2 regions of the Sanguibacter sp. A247 genome follow, and region 1 is predicted to be linked to the other one. Evidence: predicted binding sites of a transcription regulator. Region 1 holds the regulator's gene; the other holds the start of a gene.
The links. The regulator HrcA, encoded in region 1, represses chaperone genes, less so after heat shock. The targets are predictions, from matches to a motif close to TTNGCACTCGNNNNNNNCGAGTGCNAA.
Positions count from the first base shown of each region.

Region 2: the regulator HrcA is predicted to act here: its motif matches at 1,608-1,634, upstream of groL (chaperonin GroEL).

Region 1 is NZ_JBQPRE010000004.1:156,210-160,626, forward strand. It holds gene ACTVCO_RS10830 (hypothetical protein) at 1-240, shown strand, start outside; gene ACTVCO_RS10835 (DUF3097 domain-containing protein) at 320-1,183, opposite strand; gene hrcA (heat-inducible transcriptional repressor HrcA) at 1,338-2,372, shown strand; gene dnaJ (molecular chaperone DnaJ) at 2,431-3,543, shown strand; gene ACTVCO_RS10850 (16S rRNA (uracil(1498)-N(3))-methyltransferase) at 3,588-4,355, shown strand; gene ACTVCO_RS10855 (Gmad2 immunoglobulin-like domain-containing protein) at 4,377-4,417, opposite strand, start outside.
Region 2 is NZ_JBQPRE010000002.1:201,479-205,895, forward strand. It holds gene ACTVCO_RS05070 (phytoene desaturase family protein) at 66-1,553, shown strand; gene groL (chaperonin GroEL) at 1,810-3,438, shown strand; gene ACTVCO_RS05080 (siderophore-interacting protein) at 3,599-4,414, shown strand.

The sequences.
Region 1 (4,417 bases):
GGTGTGTTCGCTCTCCACTTCGCGATCGACAAGCGCATGGGCGCGATCGACGCGATCAAGGCGAGCATCGACGTCGCGATGAAGAACGTCGGTCCTGTCATCATGCTCGTGCTCGCGGTGTACGTCGCGATGCTCGTCGGCGCGATCGCGCTCGGCGTGGGCATGCTCGTGGCGCTCCCGGTCGCGCTCATCGCGACGGCGTTCTGCTACCGCCGTGTCGTGGGCGAGCAGCCCGCCTGACACGTCGAACGACCCTGTCGGCCCGGCACCCCATGAGGGTGCCGGGCCGGCGTCGTCGTGGGACCGCGAGCAGCGTGTGTCAGCTCTCGGGCTCGGTGACGAAGTCGATGAGCTCCTCGACTCGTCCGATGAGCTCGGGCTCGAGATCGGTCCAGGAACGCACGGTTCCCAGAATGCGCTTCCAGCCCTGCGCGACGTCAGCCTGCTCGGCGTGCGGCCAGCCGAGATGCCGCAGGATCCCCACCTTCCACTCGACCGACCGGTCAATCTGGGGCCAGGCGTCGAGGCCGACGCGGGCCGGCTTCACCGCTTGCCACACGTCGACGTAGGGGTGCCCGACGATCTTGACGGTTCCGCGCGGAGCGCGCGCCTGCACCGCGTCGGCGATGCGCTGCTCCTTGGACCCGGGGACGAGGTGGTCGACGAGCACGCCGATGCGACGTGACCGGTCCGGCGCGAAGTCGGCGAGGTAGTCCGCGAGGTTGTCGACCCCGTCGAGCAGCTCGACGACGACGCCCTCGACGCGCAGGTCGTCGCCCCACACGCGCTCGACGAGCTCGGCGTCGTGGCGACCCTCGACGAGGATCCGGGCGCCGCGTGCGACGCGTGCGCGGCCGCCGTGGACGGCGACCGAGCCCGAGGCCGTCCGCGCGGGCGCCTGCGGGGCGCGTGAGGTCACGGGTGCTTCGAGCCGGACGGGCTGCCCGTCGATCCAGAACCCGGGCCCGAGCGGGAACGTTCGGGTCCGTCCGCGGGAGTCCTCGAGCTCGACGACGTGCATGCCGCCGGACTTCTCGACTCGCACGACCGCGCCCACCCAGCCGGTCGTCACCTCCTCGACGACGAGGCCGCGCTCGGCGGCGACAGGTCGGGACACGGGTCGACGGCGGTGGTGGGCGGTCGGGTCGCCCCCGAGGACATTGGATCCGTAGCGGTCGTGCACCCCGACACCCTACGGCGGACGCGCGGGGGAGGCGGGGAGCGGCGTGTGTGGCGCGGGTCGCTGACGGACTGTCGGTGGTCGCGGGTAGGATTGGCACTCGAAGCCCGAGAGTGCGAATCGCTCCGGGGTGGAGCCAGGAGAGGGGAGGCGCACGATGTCGACGTACGGAACGGCAGCTGACCGCCGCCTCGACGTGCTCCGGGCCATCGTCGAGGACTACGTCGTGACCCGCGAGCCAGTGGGTTCCCGGGTCCTCGCTGAGCGGCACCGCCTCGGCGTCTCACCCGCGACGATCCGCAACGACATGGCGGTTCTCGAGGAAGAGGGGCTCATCGCGCAGCCGCACACGTCGGCCGGGCGTGTCCCGACGGACAAGGGCTACCGCCTCTTCGTCGACCGTCTCGCCGAGGTCAAGCCGCTGTCGCAGCCCGAGCGTCGTGCGATCACGACGTTCCTCGACGGCGCCGTCGACCTCGACGACGTCATCATCCGTGCCTCGCGGCTGCTCGCTCACCTGACGCAGCAGGTCGCCGTCGTCCAGTACCCGTCGCTCAGCCGTTCGGGTCTGCGCCACATCGAGCTCGTGCCCGCCGGTCCGGCGCGGCTGCTCGTCGTCGTCATCACGGACACGGGTCGCGTCGTCCAACGCACGCTCGAGTTGGCCGCGGATGTCGACGAGGGCGCTCTCGCGACGTTGCGCGCCCGCCTCAACGCGGCCTGCCTCGGCAGGCGGCTCCCCGAGGTCACTTCGGCGCTCGCGGCCCTTCCCGAGCAGTTCGTCGCGTCCGAGCGGCCCTTGCTGCGCGAGATCTCAGAGCTTCTCGTGCACACGCTCGGCCAGGAATCGGATGAGCGCATCGTCCTCGCGGGCACGTCGAACCTTGCCCGCACCGGGATGCGCTTCGAGCACGCGCTCCGGCCGGTTCTCGAGGCGCTCGAGGAGGAGGTCATGCTTCTCGGCCTCCTCACGGAGATGACCGAGGACGCCTCGGGGGTCGCCGTGCGCATCGGCCATGAGATGCCGCACGTCGGGCTCAGCGAGACGTCGGTCGTGACGACGGGGTACGGCGCCGAGGGCGACTCGGTCGCGCTCCTTGGCTCGATCGGCCCGACGCGCATGGACTATCCGCAGACGATCGCCGCGGTGCGTGCGGTCGCGCGCTACCTCACCCGCATCATCACGACGTGACCGGGTCGGCGCGAGCCGCCGCCCCTGACCGTTCCACCCACCATCAGGAAGAACCCCTGTGACGGACTACTACGAGATTCTCGGTGTGCCGCGCGACGCGACGCAGGACCAGATCAAGAAGGCGTACCGCAAGCTGGCGCGTGAGCTCCACCCGGATGTTGCCGGTGAGGAGGGCGCCGATCGCTTCAAGGACGTCACGCGCGCCTATGAGGTGCTCGGCACGACCGAGAAGCGCCAGTCCTACGACATGGGCACCGACCCATCGTCACCCGGAGGCGGCCAGGCGGGCGGCTTCGGCTTCCAGGACATCTTCGAGACGTTCTTCGGCGGCGGTCAGGCCCAGCGCGGGCCTGTGCCGCGCACGCGCCGCGGCCAAGATGCGCTCCTGCGCATCGACATCGACCTTGCGGAGGCCGCGTTCGGGGCCCGCAAGGAGGTCACGGTCGACACCGCGCGCGTCTGCACGACGTGCGGTGGCGCGTGCACGCGCCCGGGAACGTCGGTCCAGACGTGTGTCGTGTGCCAGGGCCGTGGTTCGGTCCAGCGGGTTGCCCGCTCGTTCCTCGGTCAGGTCATGACGACCCAGCCGTGCGCCGCGTGCCAGGGGCACGGCACGACGATCCCTGAGCCGTGCGTCGACTGCGCGGGCGAAGGTCGTGTGCGGACGCGCCAGACGCTGACGATCGACATCCCTGCGGGCGTCGACACGGGCACCCGCATCAAGATGTCGGGTCAGGGCGAGGTCGGTCCGGCCGGTGGCCCCGCGGGCGACCTGTACGTCGAGATCCGGGAGCGCAAGCACGCGGTCTTCATCCGCCGCGGTGACGACCTGCACTGCACGCTCGAGATCCCGATGACGGCGGCTGCGCTGGGGACGACGATCGAGCTCGAGACGCTCGACGGCATGCGTGATGTCACGCTTCCGCGCGGGACGCAGCCGGGTGATGTCGTCTCGCTCGACGGTCTCGGCATCGGTCACCTCCACGTCGGGGGCCGCGGCGACCTCGCGGTCCACATCGACGTGCGGGTTCCTCACGACCTCGACGAGGAGCAGGCGGAGCTGCTGCGCGCGCTCGCGTCGCTGCGCGGTGAGGAACGTCCCGAGGCGAAGGTTGCGGCCGCGCACCCGAGTGTCCTGAGCCGGCTCAAGGACAAGCTCGCCGGACGCTGAGCGACTGCGTCGCCGTCGTCGGGAAGAGGCTAGGGTCAGGGCCCATGAGCGCACCCGTCTTTCTCGCTGAGGCGTCCGGAATCGATCGTCTCGTTGCGGGCGACCACTACGTGCTCGACGGCCCTGAGGGGCGTCACGCGGGTGTCGTCCAGCGGCGCCGCGCGGGCGAGGCGGTCGACGTCGTCGACGGAGCGGGCGTGCGAGCGCGCTGCACGATCGAGTCGGTGCACGAGTCGCAGGTGCGGCTCGTGGTCGACGAGGTCGTCCGCGAGCCTGTGGCGTGCCCGGCGCTCGTGCTCGTCCAGGCGCTCGCCAAGGGCGACCGCGACGAGATGGCTGTCGAGGCGGCGACCGAGGTCGGTGCGGATGCGATGATCCCGTGGCAGGCGTCGCGGTCGATCGTCGTGTGGCGTGGCGACCGTGCCGCCAAGTCTCGTGCCCGCTGGGTCGCGACGGTGCGGACGGCGTCGAAGCAGTCGCGTCGCGCGCACGTCCCGCCCGTTGAGGAGTCGGTGACGACGACCGGTCTCGTCGCGCGCGCTCGCGCGGTCGTCGCGGCCGGGGGTGCGGTTCTGGTTCTCCACGAGTCGGCCGAGCGGCCGCTCGCGGGGGCGAGCCTTCCGGCTGAGGGTGTGGGCGCGGAGGTTCTTGTCGTCGTCGGGCCTGAGGGCGGCATCGCGTCCGACGAGCTCACGGAGCTTGAGGACGCCGGGGCGCAGACGGTTCTGCTTGGTCCTCACGTCCTGCGGACGTCGACCGCCGGCCCGGTGGCACTTGCGCTGCTCGCGCAGCGTCTGGGGCGCTGGGGCTGAGCACCCTGGGGCGGAGCGTCGTCAGGACACCGTGAACGTCACGGCGACGGGGCGCAGCGGGG
Region 2 (4,417 bases), on a different contig from region 1:
ATCGACGAGGTCGCGCGGAGGTGTGCCCGCGATACTGGAGGTTCCGAGGGTCCGAGGGGGTGCGCATGGTCGACGTCGTCGTCGTGGGGTCTGGCCCCAACGGGCTCGCTGCAGCCGTCACGCTCGTCCGGGCGGGGCTGCATGTGCGGGTCGTCGAGGCGGAGGCTACGGCCGGTGGGGGAGCGCGGACGCTCCCGCTCGGAACCGACTGGCTCGTCGTCCGCCGCGGCGTCGACGCCGAGCAGATCGCCGCGCTCCCGCACGACGTCTGCTCGACGACCCACCCGCTCGCCCTCGCCTCACCGTTCCTGCGCGGGTTCGACCTGGCCGCGCGCGGCGTGCAGCTCGTCAGCCCTCGGGTGTCCTACGCGCACCCCCTGCCGGGAGGGGCGGTCCTCGCGCACCGGTCGCTCGAGCAGACGGTCGCCGAGCTCGGACCCGATGGCGCCGCCTGGCGGCGCAGCGTGGGCTCGCTCGCTGAACGGCCGGACGCGCTCGCGGGGCTCCTGCTCGGGGACCGTCGTGCGGCGCTCGGCGGCCCGGGTCAGGCCCGTGCCGCGGCCGCGCTCGCGAACGCGCTCGTGCGTGCGCCTCGCGAGGGGCGCGCGGGCGCGCTGCTCGCCGGCGTCGCCGCCCATGCGATGGCACCGCTGTCCTCGCCCGCCGCCACGGGGACGGGGCTGCTGCTCGGTGCGCTCGCGCACGCGGGTGGCTGGCCCGTGCCCGTCGGGGGCTCGCGCGCGATCGTCGACGCGCTGCTCACCGACCTGCGGGCGCACGGCGTCGAGGTCGAGACCGGCCGTCGGGTGAGGTCGTGGGGCGACCTGCCGGCCGGGGCGGACGTGCTCCTCACGACGTCGGTTCCGCGCGCGCTCGGGATCGTCGGGCACCGCGTGCCGTGGCACGTGCGCGCCGCCCTGCGGCGCTTCCGCAGCGGGCCCGGCGCGTCCGCGGTCCAGCTCGTGCTCGACGGGCCCGTGCCGTGGGCCGACGCACGTGCCCGGGAGGCGGGCACCGTCCACGTCGCCGGAAGCGTCGACGACGTGCGGGCCGCGCAGGCCGCCGTGCGCGCCGGACGGCACGCGGAGCGCCCCGTCGTGCTCCTCGGCGACCCCACGCCGTGGGACCCGGCGCGTTTCGGGAGCGCGCGTCCCACGGCTCGCGTCGTCTGGGCGTACGCGCACGTCCCGGCGGGCTCCGGACGTGACGTCACGGACGACGTCCTCGCGCACGTCGAGCGGTACGCGCCGGACGTGCGCGACCGCGTGCTTGCGACGCGCTGCGTGCCCGCGGCTCACCTGTCCGCGCACGACGAGAACCTCCTCGGCGGTGACATCGCGACCGGGGCCGTGACCGCGTGGCAGATGCTCGCCCGGCCGCGGCTCGCCCCCGACCCGCACCTCCTCGGGGAGGTGGGCGGACGGCTCGTCCTGCTGGGTTCCGCTGCGAGCCCTCCGGGGCCGGGCGTCCACGGCATGGGCGGGTATCTTGCTGCGCGCTCGCTCCTCGCGAGGCGGGGCGTGCGGCCGGGTGCGCTCGGCCCTCGGGGGTAGGCCGCGCAACCGTGCACGGCGTGTTCGGCTCTGCGCGGACGAGGCCGCGACCACCTTGCACTCGCGGGGGTCGAGTGCCAATAATGGGTTAGCACTCTCGACCTTCGAGTGACAGTCGTCGCTCGGGGCAGGAGTGGACCCACCCAGGTCGCAAGGTGAGGTCCGGGCCGTCGGCGTGACGTGAACGCAGGGGGCGCAGGCCGTCCGTCGCGGGCACCGACCGACCACCACGCCACAAGCGGAGGATCACATCCCCATGGCAAAGATCATCGCCTTCAACGAGGAGGCTCGTCGCGGTATGGAGCGCGGGCTCAACGTCCTCGCCGACACCGTCAAGGTCACCCTCGGCCCGAAGGGCCGCAACGTCGTCCTCGACAAGAAGTGGGGCGCCCCCACGATCACGAACGACGGCGTCTCGATCGCCAAGGAGATCGAGCTCGAGGAGCCGTTCGAGAAGATCGGCGCCGAGCTCGTCAAGGAGGTCGCCAAGAAGACGGACGACGTCGCAGGCGACGGCACCACCACCGCAACCGTTCTCGCCCAGGCGCTCGTGCGCGAGGGCCTGCGCAACGTCGCGGCCGGCTCGAACCCCATCGCGATCAAGCGCGGCATCGAGAAGGCCGTCGAGGCCGTCACGGCCGAGCTCGTCGCCGCCGCCAAGGAGATCGAGACGAAGGAAGAGATCGCCGCGACCGCTGCGATCTCGGCCGGCGACACCGCGATCGGCGAGCTCATCGCCGAGGCGCTCGACAAGGTCGGCAAGGAAGGCGTCATCACGGTCGAGGAGTCGAACACGTTCGGCCTCGAGCTTGAGCTCACCGAGGGCATGCGCTTCGACAAGGGCTTCCTTGCGCGCTACTTCGAGACGGACCCGGAGCGCCAGGAGGCTGTTCTCGAGGACCCGTACGTCCTGCTCGTCGAGTCGAAGATCTCGAACGTCAAGGACCTCCTCCCGCTCCTCGACCAGGTGATGAAGCAGGGCCGTTCGCTCCTCATCATCGCCGAGGACATCGAGGGCGAGGCTCTTGCGACCCTCGTGCTCAACAAGATCCGTGGCACGTTCAAGTCCGTCGCCGTCAAGGCCCCGGGCTTTGGCGACCGCCGCAAGGCGATCCTCCAGGACATCGCCATCCTCACGGGTGGCCAGGTCATCTCCGAGACCGTCGGCCTCAAGCTGGAGACCGCGACGCTCGACCTTCTCGGCACGGCCCGCAAGGTCGTCGTGACGAAGGACGAGACGACGATCGTCGAGGGCTCTGGCGACGCCGAGCAGATCTCGGGCCGCGTCAACCAGATCCGCTCCGAGATCGAGAAGTCGGACTCGGACTACGACCGCGAGAAGCTCCAGGAGCGCCTCGCCAAGCTCGCTGGCGGCGTCGCCGTCATCAAGGCGGGTGCGGCCACGGAGGTTGAGCTCAAGGAGCGCAAGCACCGCATCGAGGACGCCGTTCGCAACGCGAAGGCTGCCGTCGAGGAGGGCATCGTCGCCGGTGGTGGCGTCGCGCTCATCCAGGCCGGTGCCAAGGCTGCTGCCGTTCTCGAGCTGCTCGAGGGCGACGAGGCGACGGGTGCGGGCATCGTCCTGCGCGCGATCGACGCGCCGCTCAAGCAGATCGCCGTCAACGCCGGCCTCGAGGGTGGCGTTGTCGCGGAGCGCGTGCGCTCGCTCCCGTCGGGCCACGGCCTCAACGCCGCGACCGGTGAGTACGAGGACCTCCTCGCCGCGGGCGTCAACGACCCGGTCAAGGTGACGCGTTCCGCGCTGCAGAACGCTGCGTCGATCGCTGCGCTCTTCCTCACGACCGAGGCCGTCGTGGCCGACAAGCCGGAGAAGGCTCCGGCCATGCCGGCCGGCGGCGACGACATGGGTGGCATGGGCTTCTGACCCTCCACCTCACGACAGTGAAGGCCGTCGGCCGGGCTCGCGCCCGGTCGGCGGCCTTCGCCGTGGAGTGGCGTGGCATGACCTGGCCCTCAGCGCGGAGTAAGGGTAGCCTCACTTAGGCACGCCTTACATGAGCGTGTGACCGAGCCTGGAGAGTCCCATGTCCGTCACCGTGTCCCATCCCCGAGCCATCACGCGCGTCCGCCATCCGCTCCGCTCACGACTCCTCACCGTCGTGAGCGTCGAGAAGCTGGCTGCGCGCATGGTGCGCATCCGCCTGGCCGGGGACGACCTCGCCGACTTCGTCTCCTCCTCGCCGCAGGACCACGTCAAGCTCTTCCTCCCCGACGAGCCGGGAGCGACGCCCGAGCTCCCCGAGGTCGTCGATGACCGGTGGGTGGGTGGGCGGCATCTCACGAGCCGCGACTACACGGTCCGTCGCGTCGACGCGGAGGCGGGAACGCTCGACATCGACCTCCTCGTCCACGAGCACGGCGCCGCGGGACGCTGGGCCGGCAAGGCCGCGGTCGGGGACCGCGTCGGAGTGCTGGGGCCGCGCGGCTCGGTCATGATCCCCGACGACTTCGCCTGGTACGTCTTCGCGGTCGACGAGACCGCACTTCCCGCCGCTGCCCGCTGGCTCGAGTCCCTGAGGTCGGACGCGCGCGTCACGGTCGTCGTCGAGGCCCAGGACGACGGCAACGTCATCGACCTGCCGACCGCCGCACGCGCCGAGATCACCTGGCTCTTCCGTGGCCGCGCCGAGCCCGGCACGAGCTCGCTGCTCGCTGACGCCGTCCAGACGCTCGACCTGCCCGAGGGTGACGGCTTCGTCTGGGTCGCGGGCGAGGCCGAGTCGATCAAGCCTGTGCGCCGGTACTTGCGTCGCATGGGCTTCGGCCGCGACCAGCACGACGTCGACGGCTACTGGCGCCGCGGCGTCTCCGACTTCGACCACCACGAGGCGGCTGGCTGACCA